3 regions of the Pseudomonas sp. NY15181 genome follow, and region 3 is predicted to be linked to each of the others. Evidence: predicted binding sites of a transcription regulator. Region 3 holds the regulator's gene; each other region holds the start of a gene.
The links. Region 3 encodes FliA, which starts transcription of late flagellar genes. Its sites were predicted from a motif close to CTAAAGTTTNNNNNNNNNNNGCCGNTAA; they were not measured.

Region 1 (6,273 bases), on a different contig from region 3:
AGGTCAACCTGGAATACCTGGGGCGCACCGTATGGACCAAGGATGAAGGCGGCAGAACCTACGCCTTCCCCGATACCCTGGTGGGCACCGACTCGCACACCACCATGATCAACGGCCTCGGCGTGCTCGGCTGGGGCGTCGGCGGCATCGAGGCGGAAGCGGCCATGCTCGGCCAGCCGGTATCGATGCTGATCCCCGAAGTGATTGGCTTCAAGCTCACCGGCAAGCTGAAGGAAGGGATTACCGCCACCGACCTAGTGCTGACGGTCACCCAGATGCTGCGCAAGAAGGGCGTGGTCGGAAAATTCGTCGAATTCTACGGCGACGGCCTGGCCGACCTGCCCCTGGCAGACCGCGCCACCATCGCCAACATGGCCCCGGAATACGGCGCCACCTGCGGCTTCTTCCCGGTGGACGAAATCACCCTGGGTTACCTGCGCCTGTCCGGACGCCCGGACGAAGTCGTCAAGCTGGTGGAGACTTACTGCAAGGCCCAGGGCCTGTGGCGCGAAAAAGGCCACGAGCCGGTATTCACCGATTCCCTGCAACTGGACATGGGTGAAGTCGAAGCCAGCCTGGCCGGACCCAAGCGCCCGCAGGACCGCGTCGCCCTCGGCCATGTCAGCCAGGCCTTCGACGACTTCCTCGGCCTGCAGATCAAACCCTCCTCCACCGAGGAAGGCCGGCTGCTCAGCGAAGGCGGCGGAGGTGCCGCGGTGGGCGCCTCGACGCCGCCCGGGGAAATCGACTACCAGCAGGACGGCCACACCTACCGGCTGAAGAACGGCGCCGTGGCCATCGCCGCCATCACCTCCTGCACCAACACTTCCAACCCCAGCGTGATGATGGCCGCCGGCCTGCTGGCGAAGAAGGCGCTGGAGAAGGGCCTGCAGCGCAAACCCTGGGTGAAGAGCTCGCTGGCCCCCGGCTCCAAGGTGGTGACCGACTACTTCCGCGCCGCCGGGCTGACCCGCTACCTGGACGAACTGGGCTTCGACCTGGTGGGCTACGGCTGCACCACCTGCATCGGCAACTCCGGCCCGCTGCTGGAGCCCATCGAAAAAGCCATCCAGCAGGCCGACCTGACGGTGGCCTCGGTGCTTTCCGGCAACCGCAACTTCGAGGGCCGCGTGCACCCGTTGGTGAAAACCAACTGGCTGGCCTCGCCACCACTGGTGGTGGCCTACGCCCTGGCTGGCACCGTGCGCACCGACCTGACCAGAGACCCGCTGGGCACCGGCAAGGACGGCAAGCCGGTCTATCTGAAGGACATCTGGCCGACCCAGCAGGAAATTGCCGAGGCCATTCAGAAAGTGGATACGGCGATGTTCCACAAGGAGTACGCCGAAGTCTTCCAGGGCGACGAGAAATGGCGTGCGATCCAGGTGCCGGATGCCAAGACCTACACCTGGCAGGACGACTCCACCTACATCCAGCACCCTCCCTTCTTCGAGCACATCGCCGAGGCGCCGCCGAAGGTCGAGGACATCCGGCAGGCCCGCATCCTCGCAGTGCTGGGCGACTCGGTGACCACCGACCACATCTCCCCCGCCGGCAACATCAAGAAGGACAGCCCCGCCGGCCGCTACCTCAGCGAACACGGTGTGGCCTACGCCGACTTCAACTCCTACGGCTCACGTCGTGGGAACCATGAGGTGATGATGCGCGGCACCTTCGCCAACATCCGCATCAAGAACGAGATGCTCGGCGGCGAGGAAGGCGGCAACACGCTTTACGTTCCCAGCGGCGAAAAGCTGGCGATCTACGACGCCGCCATGCGCTACCAGCAGGACGGCACGGCTCTGGTGATCGTCGCCGGCAAGGAATACGGCACCGGCTCGTCCCGCGACTGGGCGGCCAAGGGCACCAACCTGCTGGGCGTGAAAGCGGTGATCGCCGAGAGCTTCGAACGCATCCACCGCTCCAACCTGGTGGGCATGGGCGTGCTGCCGCTGCAATTCAAGGACGGCCAGGACCGCAAGACACTGAAGCTGACCGGCCGGGAGGTGCTGAGCATCAGCGGGCTTTCCGGTGAACTGAAGCCACACATGAACCTCAGGATCGGGGTGACCCGCGAGGACGGCAGCCAGGACGGCTTCGAGGTGCTCTGCCGAATCGACACCCAGAACGAGGTCGAGTACTTCAAGGCCGGCGGCATCCTGCACTACGTGCTGCGCAGCTTGATCTGAACCGCCACCGTGGCGGCCCGCAACGGGCCGCCACACGACTTTCGAAGGATTCCGTGACTGATAGCACCCGGCTATCGTCCAGTGCTGCGCTGACATTTTTCCGAAACAACCATCAACTTGCTGATCCGGCGGCCGATACCCTGACCAAGCGATTCGCTTCAGCTGTGGAACACTCCTCACATGCGTAACAACCAGCCGATCACCCAGCGTGAACGCACCTTCCCCGCCGACCAGCGACTGATCTCCACCACCGACGCGCGCGGCGTGATCACCTACACCAACGATGCCTTCATCAACATCAGTGGCTTCTCGCGTGAAGAACTGGTCGGCGCACCGCATAACCTGGTGCGCCATCCGGACGTACCGCCGGCGGTGTTCGAGCACATGTGGAGCACCCTGAAGAAGGGCCGCCCGTGGATGGGCATCGTCAAGAACCGCTGCAAGAGCGGCGATCACTATTGGGTCAGTGCCTACGTCACGCCGATCTTCGAACGCAACGAGATCGTCGGCTACGAGTCGGTACGGGTGAAACCTACCGCCGAACAGGTTCGCCGCGCCGAGGCGCTGTACGCGCGGATCAACGCCGGCAAGCCGGCCATCCCGGCCCACGACCGCTGGCTGCCGGTGCTGCTGGACTGGCTGCCGTTCATCCTGATCGGCCAGATAGCCTTCCTCATCGGTGTCTGGCTGGATTCCCACTGGGGCTTCCTGCTTGCCGCTCTACTCTCGATTCCGCTGGGCCTCACCGGCCTGAGCTGGCAACAGCGCGGCCTGAAGCGCCTGCTGCAACTGGCCGAGCAGACCACCTCCGACCCGCTGATCGCCCAGATGTACACCGACAGCCGTGGGGCCCAGGCGCGTCTGGAAATGTCCATCCTCAGCCAGGAAGCGCGCCTGAAGACCTGCCTGACTCGTCTGCAGGACACCGCCGAATCCCTGACTGAACAGGCACGCGAGGCCGACACCCTGGCCCACCACAGCTCCGCCGGACTGGATCGCCAGCGCCAGGAGACCGAGCAGGTCGCCACCGCGGTCAACGAGATGGCCGCCACCACCCAGGAAGTGGCCGACAACGTGCAGCGCACCGCCGACGCCACCCGCCAGGCCAACGACCTGACCAGCCAGGGCCGCCTGATCGCCGCCGAGACCCGCGAGGCCATGCAGCGCCTGTCCAGCTCGGTGGGCGAAACCGGCGAAGCGGTCAGCCAGCTCGCCCGTGACAGCGACGAGATTGGTGGCGTGGTAGACGTGATCAAGGGCATCGCCGACCAGACCAACCTGCTGGCGCTCAACGCCGCCATCGAGGCCGCCCGTGCAGGTGAAATGGGCCGGGGCTTCGCCGTGGTGGCCGACGAGGTCCGTTCGCTGGCCCAGCGCACCGCCGAGTCCACCGAGCAGATCCATCAGTTGATCGCCAACCTGCAGAACACCGCTACCGAGGCAGTACGCGCCATGGAAGCGGGCCGCCGCCAGGCCGACGAAGGTGTGGAGCGCGTGCTGCGCGCCGACAACGCCCTGGTGGGCATCAGCGATGCGGTGGCCAACATCACCGAGATGACCACCCAGATCGCCGCCGCGGCGGAAGAACAGAGCGCGGTGGCCGAAGAGATCAACCGCAACATCAGCACCATCGCCGACCTGGCCGACCAGACGTCCGGCGAAGCGCAGCGCACCGCAATGCTCAGCGAGGAGCTGACCCAGACCGCGCATCGCCAGTATTCGCTGGTGGAGCGGTTCAACCGCTGAGGCGCAATGGCCTGAATGAAAAAGCCCGTCCTTGCGACGGGCTTTTTCATTCAGGCGGGCAGATTCCGCAGGAATTCGGCAACGGACTCCGCCGTCGTTTCCAGGTGCTGCGCGTGAGTCAGCCCGGAGGCCTTGAGCGGCTTGAGGTCGTGGTCGGCAGCCGCCTGCCAGCGCAGCTGGATGGCCGGTGACAAGGCGTAGCCCTCGACCGTGGGGCGGTCACCCAGCGCATCGCGCTCGCCCTGGACGATCAGGGTCGGCGTCTTCAATTCGGCCAGGTGTGCAACGCGCGGCTTCTCCGGCTTGCCAGCGGCGTAGAAGGGATAGCCAAGGCAGACCAGCGCATCAGCGCCCAGTTCGTCCGCCAGCAGGCTGGCCATGCGCCCACCCATGGACTTGCCGCCGATGGCGAGCTTGCCGGGCACTTCGGCGCGCACCTGCGCGTACACCGCGCGCCAGCACTCCAGCAACTGCTTCTGCGGATTCGGCGGCCGCCGGCGACCGTCTTCGCGGCGCAGCGCCATGTAGGGAAACTCAAAGCGCAGCACGGCGATGCCACGCTGTGCCAGGCGCTGGGCAATGTCATCCATGAACGGACTGTCCATCGGCGCACCGGCGCCATGGGCGAGGACCAGCGTAGCCGACAGTGCGCCGCATGCCGGGTTCCGCAGCAGCGACAAAGCACCGCAGGCGCCCGTGACAAGGGTCTCTGGCGGCAATTGACCGGAATCAATATTCCGGGAGGGGCCTTTATCCATCCTTCACTCCGCTAATTCCTAATTAGTACCTATCCCAAGGGGGAGGGGCGGCATCTGCCGTAAAAAACCTGCCGGGATGGGCATAGCCCATAACCGTGGATGGAAGCCCATAAATGAGCACAACCAATCAGACCGCTTATAACTATAAGGTGGTCCGCCAGTTCGCCATTATGACAGTGGTCTGGGGGATCGTCGGCATGGCCGTCGGTGTCCTGATCGCCGCGCAACTGGTGTGGCCCGAACTCAACCTCGGCCTACCCTGGACCAGCTTCGGACGCCTGCGCCCGCTGCACACCAACGCCGTGATCTTCGCCTTCGGCGGCTGCGCACTATTTGCCACCAGCTATTACGCCGTGCAGCGTACCTGCCAGACCCGCCTGTTCTCGGACACCCTCGCGTCCTTCACCTTCTGGGGTTGGCAGCTGGTGATCCTGCTGGCCGCCATCACCCTGCCGCTGGGCCTGACCTCCTCCAAGGAGTACGCCGAGCTGGAATGGCCGATCGACATCCTGATCACCATCGTCTGGGTCAGCTACGCGATCGTCTTCTTTGGCACCCTGATCAAGCGCAAGACCAAGCACATCTATGTGGGCAACTGGTTCTTCGGCGGCTTCATCCTGACCGTGGCCCTGCTGCACGTGGTCAACAACCTGGAGATCCCGGTCAGCCTGACCAAGTCCTACTCGCTGTACTCGGGCGCCACCGACGCCATGATCCAGTGGTGGTACGGCCACAACGCCGTGGGCTTCTTCCTCACCGCCGGCTTCCTGGGGATGATGTACTACTTCGTTCCGAAGCAGGCCGAGCGCCCGGTCTACTCCTACCGCCTGTCCATCGTGCACTTCTGGGCGCTGATCGCCGTCTACATCTGGGCCGGTCCGCACCACCTGCACTACACCGCGCTGCCGGACTGGGCGCAGTCACTGGGCATGGTGATGTCCCTGATCCTGCTGGCTCCGAGCTGGGGCGGCATGATCAACGGCATGATGACCCTCTCGGGCGCCTGGCATAAGCTGCGCACCGACCCGATCCTGCGCTTCCTGGTGGTTTCCCTGGCCTTCTACGGCATGTCCACCTTCGAAGGCCCGATGATGGCCATCAAGACCGTCAACGCCCTCTCCCACTACACCGACTGGACCATCGGCCACGTACACGCCGGCGCCCTGGGCTGGGTCGCCATGGTGTCCATCGGCTCCCTGTACCACATGATCCCGAAGGTCTTCGGCCGCGAGCAGATGCACAGCGTGGGCCTGATCAACACCCACTTCTGGCTGGCCACCATCGGTACCGTTCTGTACATCGCCTCCATGTGGGTCAACGGCATCACACAGGGCCTGATGTGGCGCGCAGTGAACGCCGACGGCACCCTCACCTACTCCTTCGTCGAAGCCCTGGCCGCCGGCCACCCGGGCTACATCGTGCGGATGATCGGCGGCGCAGTGTTCCTGATGGGCATGCTGGTCATGGCCTACAACACCTGGCGCACCGTAGCAGCCGCCAAGCCGGCTGAAATGCACGCCGCGGCGCAGATGGCCTGAGGAGACCGACATGAAACACGAAGTACTCGAGAAAAACGTCGG
Region 2 (6,273 bases), on a different contig from region 3:
CGCGCGCCTGAAGTTCCAGTCCACCCGCGCGCCGGAAGACGCCAAGCTGGTGGTCGACGCCCTGGACCAGCTGGAACAGCGCCACAAGGCTATCTACGACAAGTTCAGCGAAGCACAGGACCGCCGCAAGCTGGACCAGCAACATGAGCTGGTGACGGAGTATCGCCGGCTGTATGACGAACTGCTGAAGTCCTTCGCCGCCCGTGACGCCGCCAAGCAGAACCTGATCCGCAACGCCGCGCTGATCACCGGCGGCCTGGAGAAGGCCGAGCAGAAACTGGTCGCCAGCAGCAGCCTCGAAAGTCCGCGGCAGTTGCAGGCGCTGGCCAGCCTGGGCCGCCAGGTGATGGCGGCGCGCTTCCAGGTACTCGCCTATACCAGCGTCGATAACCCCGCGCTGGAGAAGACCGCCGTCGACGGACTCCAGCAGGCCACCCAGGCCGTACAGGCGGGCATGCAGAATGCCCCCGCCGACCTGGCCTCCGACTACCAGAGCGCCCTCGACGCACTGGCCGCCTATCGCGCCGCGCTCGACACCTACCGCACCGAGGTCAACGCCAGCCAGGCTGCCCGCGACCGCATGCGCGACGGCGGCGTGCAGATCGAGAAGATCAGCAATGAACTCACCGTCAGCGAAACCGCCAAGCGCGACGCCGGCGTTGCCCAGGCGAAGACCCTGCTGGGCCTCGCCGCCCTGATCGCCCTGGTGCTCGGCCTGATCGCCGCCTGGACCATCACCGGGCAGATCGTCAATCCGCTGCGCGAGGTGCTGGGCCACGCCGAGCGCATCGCCGACGGCGATCTCTCCCGTGACATCCACACCAGCCGCGCCGACGAACTGGGCCAGCTGCAGAAGAGCATGCAGCGCATGAACCTGTCCCTGCGCGAGCTGATCGGCCGCATCCACGACGGCGTGACGCAGATCGCCAGCGCCGCCGAGGAGCTGTCCGCGGTCACCGAGCAGACCAGCGCCGGGGTGAACAACCAGAAGAGCGAAACCGACCAGGTCGCCACCGCCATGAACGAGATGGCCGCCACCGTGCAGGAAGTCGCGCGCAACGCCGAGGAGGCCTCCGAGGCCGCCTCCGCCGCCGACCGTCAGGCCCGCGACGGCGAAGGTGCGGTGAACGAGGCCGTCGGCCAGATGGACCGTCTCGCCAGCGAGGTCGACCGCTCCAACGAGTCGGTGCTCAAGCTCAAGCGCGAAAGCGAGAAGATCGGCAGCGTGCTGGACGTGATCAAGGCGGTGGCCGAGCAGACCAACCTGCTGGCCCTCAACGCCGCCATCGAGGCCGCCCGCGCCGGCGACGCCGGCCGTGGTTTCGCCGTGGTGGCCGACGAGGTGCGCGCCCTGGCGCAACGCACCCAGTCCTCCACCGAGGAGATCGAGGAACTGATCGCCGGCCTGCAGAGCGGCACCCAGCAGGCCGTGCAGATGATGGAGACCAGCCGCGAGCTGACCGTCAGCACCGTCGACCTGACCCGCCGCGCCGGCGAGCGCCTGGGCGCGATCACCCGCACCGTGTCGACCATCCAGTCGATGAACCAGCAGATCGCCGCCGCCTCCGAGCAGCAGAGCGCCGTGGCCGAGGAGATCAACCGCAGCGTGATGAACGTTCGCGACATCTCCGAGCAGACCGCCGCCGCCAGCGAGGAAACCGCCGCCTCCAGCATGGAGCTGGCGCGCCTGGGCAATGAACTGCAGGTACTGGTCAGCCACTTCCGCGTCTGATCGCCAGTGCGATGAATAAGGCCCGTGCAATGCGGGCCTTTTTTATGCCGCAGTTTTCCGGGATATCGGCTCTGGGGCCTCCCCCTCACCCCAGCCCTGGCTGCGCGCCCCGCTCCTCAGGGAGAGGGAGCCGTCCCTGCCGGCTGAAGTCGAAGTTTCACCCTCCACCATACGGTCCCCTCTCCCCTTGGGAGAGGGTTAGGGTAAGGGCAATCCCCGGCACAGATTCGACCTGTAGGACCGAGGGGCGCCCCGCCGCGAAACCCGTTCGCGAGCAATCTCGCCCAAGCCAGAGCGCATCGTGACTATTTCCAGCCTTTAGTTTCCGAAAACACCGCCGATACCCTCTGACGCACACAGATGCGTCCCGAAAAAATCCGCCTCACCCGCTCCTTCCCGATCCTCACTGCCCCGGGCCGTCGATCCCGTGGCGAAGCCTTTCTGGAGCTTTCGACATGTACGATTGGTTAGTAGTCCAGCTGGGACGTCTGAACGTCAGCCTCAAGCTGGTGGTGGGATTCGGCATCCTTCTGTTCCTCACGCTGCTGGTCCTGCTCGGCGGCCTGCGCAGCCTGGACAATCAGGCCCGGCGCGGCGAGCAACTGGCGACCATCACCGAGCTGGGCGACCTCAGCCAGCAAGCCAACCTCGCCCGTCTGCAATTCGAACTGGGTGGCGACCGTGCCCAGGCCGAACGGGTCGAGCAGCACAGCACGAAGATGCTGACGCTGATCGAGCAGCGCCTGAGCGGCAGCGACATCGATGCAGCCAGACTGAACGCCGTACGCCAGGCCGTGGCCGACTACCGAGAGGCCTTCAACGGCCTGACCGGCGCAGGAGGCAGCACCTCGCAGCAAGCGCGCCAGGGCCTGGACACCGCCAGCCAGGCGATGCTCGGCGCCAGCACCCGCCTGTACAACGACACCCTGCAACGCAACGCGGCGGAAACCGCCGCCGCCAAGACCCGGCTGATCCTCATTGCCGTGCTGGCCCTGGCCTTCGGCCTGCTCTCCGGCTGGGCCATCAACCGGCAGATCGTCCGCCCGCTGCACGAGGCACTGGAGCTGGCCGAGTACATTGCCGAAGGCGACCTGTCGCGGGGCCTGGCGCGCGACCTGAACGTGCAACGCCCGGACGAACTGGGGCAGCTGCAGCGCGTCATGCTGCGCATGCGTGAGAACCTGGCCCGACTGATCGGCCAGCTCGGCGGCAGCGTCGGCCAACTGGCCACGGCCGCCGACGAACTCTCGGCGGTCACCGAGCAGACCCGCGCCGGGGTCAATGCCCAGCGCGTGGAGACCGAGCAGGTGGCCAGCGCCATCCACGAGATGGCCGCCACCGTGCAGGAAGTCGCGCGCAATGCCGAGCAGGCCTCCGCCGCCGCCCAGCAGGCCGATCAGCAGGCCCGCCAGGGCGATCAGGTGGTGCAGGATGCGGTGGCGCAGATCGACCGTCTGGCCAGCGAGGTGGAACGCTCCGCCGAGGCCATGGAGTCGCTGCGCAAGGAGAGCGAGAAGATCGGCAGCGTGCTGGACGTGATCAAGTCGGTGGCCGAGCAGACCAACCTGCTGGCGCTCAACGCCGCCATCGAGGCCGCCCGCGCCGGCGAGGCCGGGCGTGGTTTCGCCGTGGTGGCCGACGAGGTGCGCGGCCTGGCGCAGCGCACCCAGCAGTCCACCGAGGAGATCGAGGGCATGATCGCCGGCCTGCAGCGCGGCGCCCAGGATGCGGCGCAGCGCATGGACGGCAGCCGTCGCCTGACCGGAAGCTCGGTGGAGCTGACCCGCCGCGCCGGCGAGGCGCTGGCCGTGATCGCCCGCACCGTGGCGGATATCCAGGGTATGAACCTGCAGATCGCTTCCGCCGCCGAACAACAGAGCAGCGTGGCCGAGGAGATCAACCGCAGCGTGGTGCAGGTGCGCGAGATCGCCGACCAGTCCGCCGCCGCCAGCGAGCAGACCGCCAGCTCCAGCAGCGAACTGGCGCGCCTGGGCAACGAGCTGCAAGTGCAGGTGGGCCGCTTCCGCCTGTGATCCCCCAACCGGTCGGTGCGCCCGCGCCGACCGGCAATGGCAGGACAGTTGTCATGCGCATGGCGTAGCATCAGTTACTCGCGACTTTGGGAGAGTGACCATGCGACCGCTGACCATCGACCTCGACGAACTGGCCTTCGCGCTCGATACCCAGGGTATCGATCACTACCTGGACCTCTTCAGCGGCCAGGTGCTGCTGATCCCCGAAGACGACCCCGATCCCGAGCTGGCCGAATTGCTGCACCGCGAGCCGGAGCGCCTGCTGCCCATCGAGCCGCTGAGCAGCGGCCAGTCGCTGGACCTGATGCGCGACTTCCTGCGCGAAGTACCCGAGCCCCACGCCTATTCCGCCCTGGCCAACGCCATCGAGGGGCGCAAGCCGTTCAAGGCGTTCCGCCATGTGCTGATGGGTTATCCCGAGCTGCTGCAGGCCTGGTATGCCTACCAGGCCGAGCGCCTGCGCGAGTGCGCGCTGGATTGGCTGGCGGATAACCATATCCAGCCGGCGACGCGCAGCGCGATGCTCTAGTCCAACGGGTTCGCGAGCAAGCTCGCTCTTACAGGGTTCGGCACGCGCGCTCTTCGTAGGAGCGAGCTTGCTCGCGAACCAAACTCCGACGCAACGAAGTAGGGCGCATAACGCCTAAGGTGTTATCCGCCATTGTGGCGGATAACCCGTTACGGGTTATGCGCCCTACACCCGCCATAGCCGCACAAACAAAAACGCCGCCCCGAAGGGCGGCGTTGTCGTTTCCGATCAGAACAATCGGCCTGCCGGCGCTTCGTTGGAGATCGGCTTGGCTTGTGCCGCCGTGGCCTGCCAACCGCCGCCGAGGGCCTTGTACAGGTTCACCTCGCTGGTCAGCTGGTTCAGACGGTCGCTGATCAGCTGCTGCTGGGCGCTGAACAGCGAGCGCTGCGCATCGAGCAGGGTCAGGTAGTTGTCCACCCCGGTGCGGTAGCGCTTGTCGGCCAGGCGATAGTACTGGGAGCTGGCTTCCACCAACGCACGCTGCGCCTGCAACTGCTCGCCGAAGGTGCCGCGGGCGGCGAGGCCGTCGGCGACTTCGGAGAAGGCCGTCTGGATGGCTTTCTCATACTGCGCCACGTTGATGTCCTTCTGCACCTTGGCCAGGTCCAGGCTCGCGCGCAGGCTGCCGGCGTTGAAGATCGGCAGGCTGATGGACGGCTGGAACAGCCAGCTGCCGGAGCCGGCGTCGAACAGGCCGGAGAGGTCCGGGCTGAGGCTGCCGGCGTTGGCGGTCAGGCTGATGCGCGGGAAGAACGCCGCGCGCGCCGCGCCGATATTGGCGTTGGCGGCCTTGAGCTGGTGCTCGGCCTGGATGATGTCCGGACGGCGTTGCAGCAGGTCCGACGGCAGGCCCGCCGGCACGGTGGCCAGCAGGTCGTCGGACAGCTCGCGGCCCTTGGGCAGGTCGGCCGGCAGGCCGGAGCCCAGCAGCAGCACCAGGGCGTTCTGGTCCTGGGCGACCAGGCGCGTGTACTGCATCGAGATCGCGCGGGCGCGCTCCACCGAGGTCTGCGACTGGCTCAGGTCCAGCGCCGAGGCGGCGCCGACCTCGTAGCTGCGCTTGGTCAGGTCGTAGCTCTTCTGGTAGGTGGCCAGGGTGTTGCGGGCCAGTTCCAGCTGGGCCTGATCGGCGCGCAGCGTCAGGTAGGCGTTGGCGACGTTGGCCACCAGACTGGTCTGGGTGCTGCGGCGCGCTTCCTCGCTGGCGAAGTACTGCTCCAGCGCCTGGTCGCGCAGGGCGCGCAGGCGGCCGAACAGGTCGATCTCCCAGGCGGTGACGCCCAGGGTCGCGCCGTACTGGCTATTGATGGTCGAGCTGCCGGTCTGCGACAGACTGCCCGGCACGTGCTGGCGCGAGCCGCTGACGCCAGCGTCCACCGCCGGGAACAGGTCCGCCCGCTGGATGCGGTACTGCGCCCGGTAGGCTTCGATGTTCAGCGCGGCGACGCGCAGGTCACGGTTGTTTTCCAGCGACACTTCGATCAGTCGCTGCAGTTGCGGGTCCTTGAAGAACTCGCGCCAGCCGATGTCGGCGCCGGCGTTGGCCGGCTTCGCTGCATCGTAGGCTTCGCCCTGCGGATAGGCCGCGGCCACGGGCGCCTCGGGGCGCTCGTAGTCGGGGATCAGCGAGCAGCCGGAAAGCACGGATGCCGCGATCGCGAGGGAGAGGAAGGACTTTCTCATATCAATGCCCCTTCTCGGTGGTTTCCTGTTCCTTGGACGCGGCGTCCTTGAACAGGGTACTCACCACCACGTAGAACAATGGCACCCAGAAGATGGCGAGGACGGTCGCAGTGACCATGCCGCCGATCACGCCGGTACCAATCGCGTGCTGGCTGCCGGAGCCGGCGCCGGAGGAAATCGCCAGCGGCACCACGCCAAGGATGAACGCCAGGGAGGTCATGACGATCGGACGCAGACGCATCCGGCACGCCTCGATGGCCGCCTCGACGATGCGCTTGCCCTCGCGCTCATGC
Region 3 (6,273 bases):
GGCAGCCTCGGCGAGGCGCTCGCTCTGGCAATTGGCCAGCGTCTCCCGGTAGCCTATCTGGCGGACGGTCCGAAGATTCCGGATGATCTGCAGATTGCGCGCAGCCATCAGCTGGTCAGCCGCGCGGTGAGCCTGCAGGCGCCGGAAGAGCCGAGCGAGGACGCCATGGCCGACCTGTTCGCCGGCCTGTACCAGCAGCCGGTGCGTCGCGCCAGCTGAACGAATTGAACGGCCCCGTGGTGGGGCGAGGGGTGGCCAGGTGGGCTGCCCGGCGAGGCGGATGCTCTGGCAGACGATCCGCGAACGCCGGAAGCGGTAGAGCACCGCAGCCGGCAAGGCCGCAGCGCCAGGGGGCGCGGCGGCTGAATGACGAGACAAGGTATTGATATGGGCATGCATCCTGTACAGGTAATCGCAGTCACCGGTGGCAAGGGTGGTGTCGGCAAGACCAACGTGTCGGTGAACCTGTCGCTGGCGCTGGCCGACCTCGGCCGCCGCGTCATGCTGCTGGACGCCGACCTGGGCCTGGCCAACGTCGACGTGCTGCTGGGCCTGACGCCCAAGCGCACGCTGGCCGACGTCATCGAAGGCGAGTGCGACCTGCGCGACGTGATCCTCCAGGGTCCCGGCGGCGTTCGCATCGTTCCGGCGGCTTCCGGCACGCAGAGCATGGTGCACCTCACGCCCATGCAGCACGCCGGTCTGATCCAGGCCTTCAGCGACATCAGCGACAACATCGACGTGCTGGTGGTGGACACCGCCGCCGGCATCGGCGACTCGGTGGTGAGCTTCGTCCGCGCCGCCCAGGAAGTGCTGCTGGTCGTCTGCGACGAACCCACCTCGATCACCGACGCCTACGCTTTGATCAAGCTGCTCAACCGCGACTACGGCATGACCCGCTTCCGCGTACTGGCGAACATGGCCCACAGCCCCCAGGAGGGCCGCAACCTGTTCGCCAAGCTGACCAAGGTCACCGACCGCTTCCTCGATGTGGCGCTGCAGTACGTGGGCGCCATTCCGTACGACGAATCGGTGCGCAAGGCGGTGCAGAAGCAGCGTTCGGTGTATGAGGCGTTCCCGCGCAGCAAGGCCTCCCTGGCGTTCCGTGCGGTAGCGCAGAAAGTCGACAGCTGGCCGCTGCCGGCCAACCCGCGTGGGCACCTGGAGTTCTTCGTCGAGCGCCTGGTGCAGCACCCGACCACGGGTTCGGCCGTATGATGACGGCCTCTGGAGCGCGTATGTACAGCAAGGCGCAGGCGCAGAACTCCCAGGACCAACTGATCCAGCGCTACGCGCCGCTGGTCAAACGCATTGCCTACCACCTGCTGGGCCGCCTGCCGGCCAGCGTGCAGGTGGAGGACCTGATGCAGGCCGGCATGATCGGCCTGCTGGAGGCGGCGAAGAAATACGACGCCGGCAAGGGCGCGAGCTTCGAGACCTACGCCGGCATCCGCATCCGCGGCGCCATGCTCGACGAAGTGCGCAAGGGCGACTGGGCCCCGCGCTCGGTGCACCGCAACACCCGCATGGTCAGCGATGCGATCCGCACCGTCGAGGCTCGAACCGGACGTGACGCTAAAGATCAGGAAGTTGCTGCCGAACTCAATATGAGTCTCGAAGAGTATTACGGCATCCTCAGCGACACCCAGGGCAGCCGCCTGTACAGCTTCGACGATCTGCTGCAGGACGGCGAGCAGGGCGGTGGCCTGGCCGAAGACGCTTCGCACCAGGGCAACGAGCCCTCCCACGGCCTGGAAGACGAACGCTTCCAGGCGGCGCTGGCCGACGCCATCACCAAGCTGCCCGAACGCGAGCGGCTGGTGCTGGCCCTGTACTACGACGAGGAGCTCAACCTCAAGGAGATCGGCGAAGTGCTGGGGGTCAGCGAGTCCCGGGTCAGCCAGCTGCACAGCCAATGCGCCGCGCGCTTGCGGGCACGTCTGGCGGAGTGGCGCGCGCACTGAGGTTCGGGTAGTTTCGCGTCGGCTTTTTCGTAGGCTTCAGATTTAGATTTCAGAATTCTTTCGGGCGACGTCCCTTTGACGCCGCCCAAACGGGATGAGCGCACGCCGCTCGATGAATTGACGGCACGCCCGCCAGGACGTGCCTGGTATCGATGGAGGTCGGTTTGGACAAGAATATGAAAATTCTCATCGTGGACGACTTTTCCACGATGAGGCGCATCATCAAGAACCTCCTGCGGGACCTGGGGTTCACCAACACCGCAGAAGCCGACGACGGCACCACTGCGCTGCCGATGCTGCACAGCGGCAACTTCGACTTCCTTGTCACCGACTGGAACATGCCCGGCATGACCGGCATCGACCTGCTGCGCGCGGTCCGCGCCGACGAACGTCTGAAGCACCTGCCGGTACTGATGGTCACCGCCGAGGCCAAGCGCGACCAGATCATCGAAGCGGCCCAGGCCGGGGTCAACGGCTATGTGGTCAAGCCTTTCACCGCTCAGGTGCTGAAAGAAAAGATCGAGAAGATTTTCGAGCGGGTCGGCAGCTGAGGCTGATCAAGAGGGCGTCATGGATTTCAACGAATCCGCGGGTGACTTCGAGTCGACCCTGAAAAAACATGCGCGCGAATTGGTCGACTGCCTTGAACGCGGCGAAGTCCAGACCGCCGTGCAGCTGATCTCCGAGCTCAACCAGACGCGCGATCGCGGGCTCTACCAGGAAGTCGGCAAGCTCACCCGCGAGCTGCACAACGCCATCGTCAACTTCCAGATCGACCCCAGTTCCCGCCACGCCGAGGAAATGTCGCAGATCGCCGACGCCACCGATCGTCTCTCCTATGTGGTGAAGATGACCGAGAAGGCGGCCAACCGCACCATGGACCTGGTGGAAGAGTGCACCCCGGTGGTCATGCACATCGAGACCCAGGCCAAGGAGCTGCAGGAAGACTGGGGGCGTTTCATGCGCCGCGAGCTGGGGCCCGATGCCTTCCGTGAGCTGGCCAAGCGCGTGGAGCAGTTCCTCTACATCAGCGCCCAGGACAGCCGGAAGCTTTCCGCGCACCTCAACGACATCCTCCTGGCGCAGGACTTCCAGGACCTCACCGGGCAGGTGATCAAGCGCGTCACCAAGCTGGTCACCGAGGTCGAGTCGAACCTGGTCAAGCTGGTCTGGATGGCCGGTCAGGTGGACCGCTACGCGGGCATCGAGCATGACTACCAGGGCATGACCGAGGCGGTTGAAAAAGAAAGATCGTCCAAGGGTGAAGGTCCGCAAATCGCTGCCGATACAAGAAAAGACGTCGTGTCCGGTCAGGACGATGTCGACGACCTGTTGTCCAGCCTTGGTTTTTAAGCGTCGCCTGACGCTGTAGAGGGAGCACCCGAATGAGCTTCGACGCCGATGACGAAATCCTCCAGGACTTCCTGGTGGAGGCCGGCGAGATTCTCGAGCTACTGTCCGAGCAACTGGTCGAGCTGGAAAGCCGCCCGGAAGACATGGACCTGCTCAATGCCATCTTCCGCGGGTTCCACACCGTCAAGGGTGGGGCGGGCTTCCTCCAGCTGAACGCGCTGGTGGAGTGCTGCCACATCGCCGAGAACGTGTTCGACATGCTGCGCAAGGGCGAACGCCGCGTAGATGCCGAGCTGATGGACGTGATGCTGCAGGCGCTGGATACCGTCAACGTCATGTTCCAGCAGGTGCGTGACGCGGAAGAGCCGACTCCGGCGACGCCCGAGCTGCTGGCCGCGCTGTCGCGGTTGGCCGACCCGAACGCCGCCCCGGCCGAAGCTCCCGCTCCGGCAGTTGCCGAGCCCTTGGCGGAGGTGGCTCCGGCTGCTCCCGAGACCTACGGCGACATCACCGACGCCGAGTTCGAGCAACTGATGGATGCCCTGGAGCCGGCCGCCGATGCGCCGGCCGCAGCGGTCGGCAGCGGTGGCGACGACATCACCGACGACGAATTCGAGGCGCTGCTCGACCAGCTGCACGGCAAGGGCCAGTTCGGCGGCGCCCAGTCGCCCGCCAGCGCCGCGCCCGCCGTGAGCGAAGCCGCCCCGGCCGCCAGCGCGGGTGACGACATCACCGACGACGAATTCGAAGCGCTGCTCGACCAGTTGCATGGCAAGGGCCAGTTCACTGGCGCGAAGGATGAGTCGGCCGCCGCGCCTGTCGAGAAAGCCACCCCGGTCGAGACAGCCGCGCCGAGCGAGAGGGCCAGCGAGGCTTCCGCAGCCGGCGACGACAACATCACCGACGACGAATTCGAGAAGCTGCTCGACGAGCTGCACGGCAAGGGCCAGTTCACCGGCGCGAAGGAAGAACCGGTCGCCGCCGCCAAGCCGGCCGCCAAGCCGGCCGCCGCGCCGCAGCCGGCCAAGCCCGCTGCCGCACCGGCGAAGGCCACGGCCGCCAAGCCGGCCGAGGCACCGCGTGCGGCTGCTGCCGCCGAGAAGCCGACGAGCGAAGCGGAAACCACGGTGCGCGTGGACACCGCGCGCCTCGACGAAATCATGAACATGGTCGGCGAGCTGGTGCTGGTGCGTAACCGCCTGGTGCGCCTGGGCGCCAACAGCGGCGACGAGGCGATGGCCAAGGCCGTGTCGAACCTCGACGTGGTCACCGCCGACCTGCAGTCGGCGGTCATGAAGACCCGCATGCAGCCGATCAAGAAAGTCTTCGGCCGCTTCCCGCGGCAGGTCCGCGACCTGGCGCGCAACCTGAAGAAAGAGATCAACCTCGAGCTGATCGGCGAAGAGACCGACCTGGACAAGAACCTGGTCGAGGCCCTGGCCGACCCGCTGGTGCACCTGGTGCGCAACGCGGTGGACCACGGCATCGAAGGTCCGGACGAGCGCGAGGCCGCCGGCAAGGCGCGTTCGGGCAAGGTGGTGCTGTCCGCCGAGCAGGAAGGTGACCACATCCTGCTGTCGATCTCCGACGACGGCAAAGGCATGGACCCGGACGTGCTGCGCGCCAAGGCCGTGGAGAAGGGCCTGCTGGACAAGGACGCGGCTGACCGCCTGTCCGAGTCCGAGTGCTACAACCTGATCTTCGCCCCGGGCTTCTCGACCAAGACCGAGATTTCCGACGTCTCCGGCCGCGGTGTCGGCATGGACGTGGTGAAGACCAAGATTTCCCAGCTCAACGGCATCATCAACATCTACTCCGCCAAGGGGCAGGGCTCGAAGATCGTCATCAAGGTCCCGCTGACCCTGGCGATCATGCCGACCCTGATGGTGATGCTGGGCAACCAGGCCTTCGCCTTCCCGCTGGTGAACGTCAACGAGATCTTCCACCTCGACCTGTCGAACACCAACGTGGTCGACGGCCAGGAAGTGGTGATCGTCCGCGACAAGGCGCTGCCGCTGTTCTACCTCAAGCGCTGGCTGGTGCCGGGCGCCGAGTATGAGGAGCAGGGCGAGGGCCACGTGGTGATCCTCTCCGTGGGCACCCAGCGCATCGGCTTCGTGGTCGACCAACTGGTGGGCCAGGAAGAGGTGGTGATCAAACCGCTGGGCAAGATGCTGCAGGGCACGCCGGGCATGGCCGGGGCGACCATCACCGGTGACGGGCGCATCGCCCTGATCCTCGATGTGCCGAGCATGCTCAAGCGCTACGCGCGGCGTATCTGATTCTTGCGCGCGCGGGGACGCCCGCGCGCGCGGCAAGGCTTTATTCAGGAGTGTCTATGGCTGTCAAAGTCCTGGTGGTGGACGATTCGGGATTCTTCCGCCGCCGTGTCTCGGAGATTCTCTCCGCCGATCCGCAGATCCAGGTGGTCGGCACGGCCACCAACGGCCGCGAGGCGATCGATCAGGCGCTGGCGCTCAAGCCCGACGTGATCACCATGGACTACGAGATGCCGTTGATGGACGGCATCACCGCTGTGCGGACCATCATGCAGCGTTGTCCGACCCCGGTGCTGATGTTCTCCTCGCTGACCCACGAGGGCGCGCGGGTGACCCTGGACGCGCTGGATGCCGGCGCGGTCGACTACCTGCCGAAGAACTTCGAGGACATCTCGCGCAACCCGGACAAGGTCCGCCAGCTGCTGTGCGAGAAGGTCCACACCATCGCCAAGAGCAACCGTCGCTTCGCGGCCTATTCCTCGTATTCCGCCAGCGCCTCGGCGCCGGCTTCGACGCCGGCCGGCAGCACCGCGCGCCATGCCGCTCCCGCGTCTTCGGCTGGCGGCCATGCGCCCGCAGCTCCGGCGCCGGTGACTTCCGCCGCCCCAAAGCGTAAGCCCTACCGGTTGGTGGCCATCGGTACTTCCACCGGTGGGCCGGTGGCGCTGCAGCGGGTC

Region 1: a site for FliA is predicted at 2,301-2,328, ahead of ACNFBT_RS05355 (methyl-accepting chemotaxis protein). Genes of this name have one in related genera too.
Region 2: a site for FliA is predicted at 2,049-2,076, ahead of ACNFBT_RS05825 (methyl-accepting chemotaxis protein). Genes of this name have one in related genera too.

Annotation. Positions count from the first base shown of each region.
Region 1 is NZ_JBLUPT010000001.1:1,161,043-1,167,315, reverse strand. It holds gene acnA (aconitate hydratase AcnA) at 1-2,189, shown strand, start outside; gene ACNFBT_RS05355 (methyl-accepting chemotaxis protein) at 2,370-3,935, shown strand; gene ACNFBT_RS05350 (alpha/beta fold hydrolase) at 3,986-4,693, opposite strand; gene ccoN (cytochrome-c oxidase, cbb3-type subunit I) at 4,807-6,231, shown strand; gene ccoO (cytochrome-c oxidase, cbb3-type subunit II) at 6,242-6,273, shown strand, end outside.
Region 2 is NZ_JBLUPT010000002.1:76,260-82,532, forward strand. It holds partial or broken gene ACNFBT_RS05815 (methyl-accepting chemotaxis protein) at 1-811, shown strand, start outside; gene ACNFBT_RS05820 (methyl-accepting chemotaxis protein) at 1,028-1,732, shown strand; gene ACNFBT_RS05825 (methyl-accepting chemotaxis protein) at 2,188-3,765, shown strand; gene ACNFBT_RS05830 (UPF0158 family protein) at 3,866-4,294, shown strand; gene ACNFBT_RS05835 (AdeC/AdeK/OprM family multidrug efflux complex outer membrane factor) at 4,523-5,980, opposite strand; gene ACNFBT_RS05840 (efflux RND transporter permease subunit) at 5,982-6,273, opposite strand, start outside.
Region 3 is NZ_JBLUPT010000003.1:566,605-572,877, forward strand. It holds gene flhF (flagellar biosynthesis protein FlhF) at 1-219, shown strand, start outside; gene fleN (flagellar synthesis regulator FleN) at 388-1,218, shown strand; gene fliA (RNA polymerase sigma factor FliA) at 1,215-1,964, shown strand; gene ACNFBT_RS11400 (chemotaxis response regulator CheY) at 2,141-2,515, shown strand; gene ACNFBT_RS11405 (protein phosphatase CheZ) at 2,535-3,317, shown strand; gene ACNFBT_RS11410 (chemotaxis protein CheA) at 3,350-5,599, shown strand; gene ACNFBT_RS11415 (protein-glutamate methylesterase/protein-glutamine glutaminase) at 5,656-6,273, shown strand, end outside.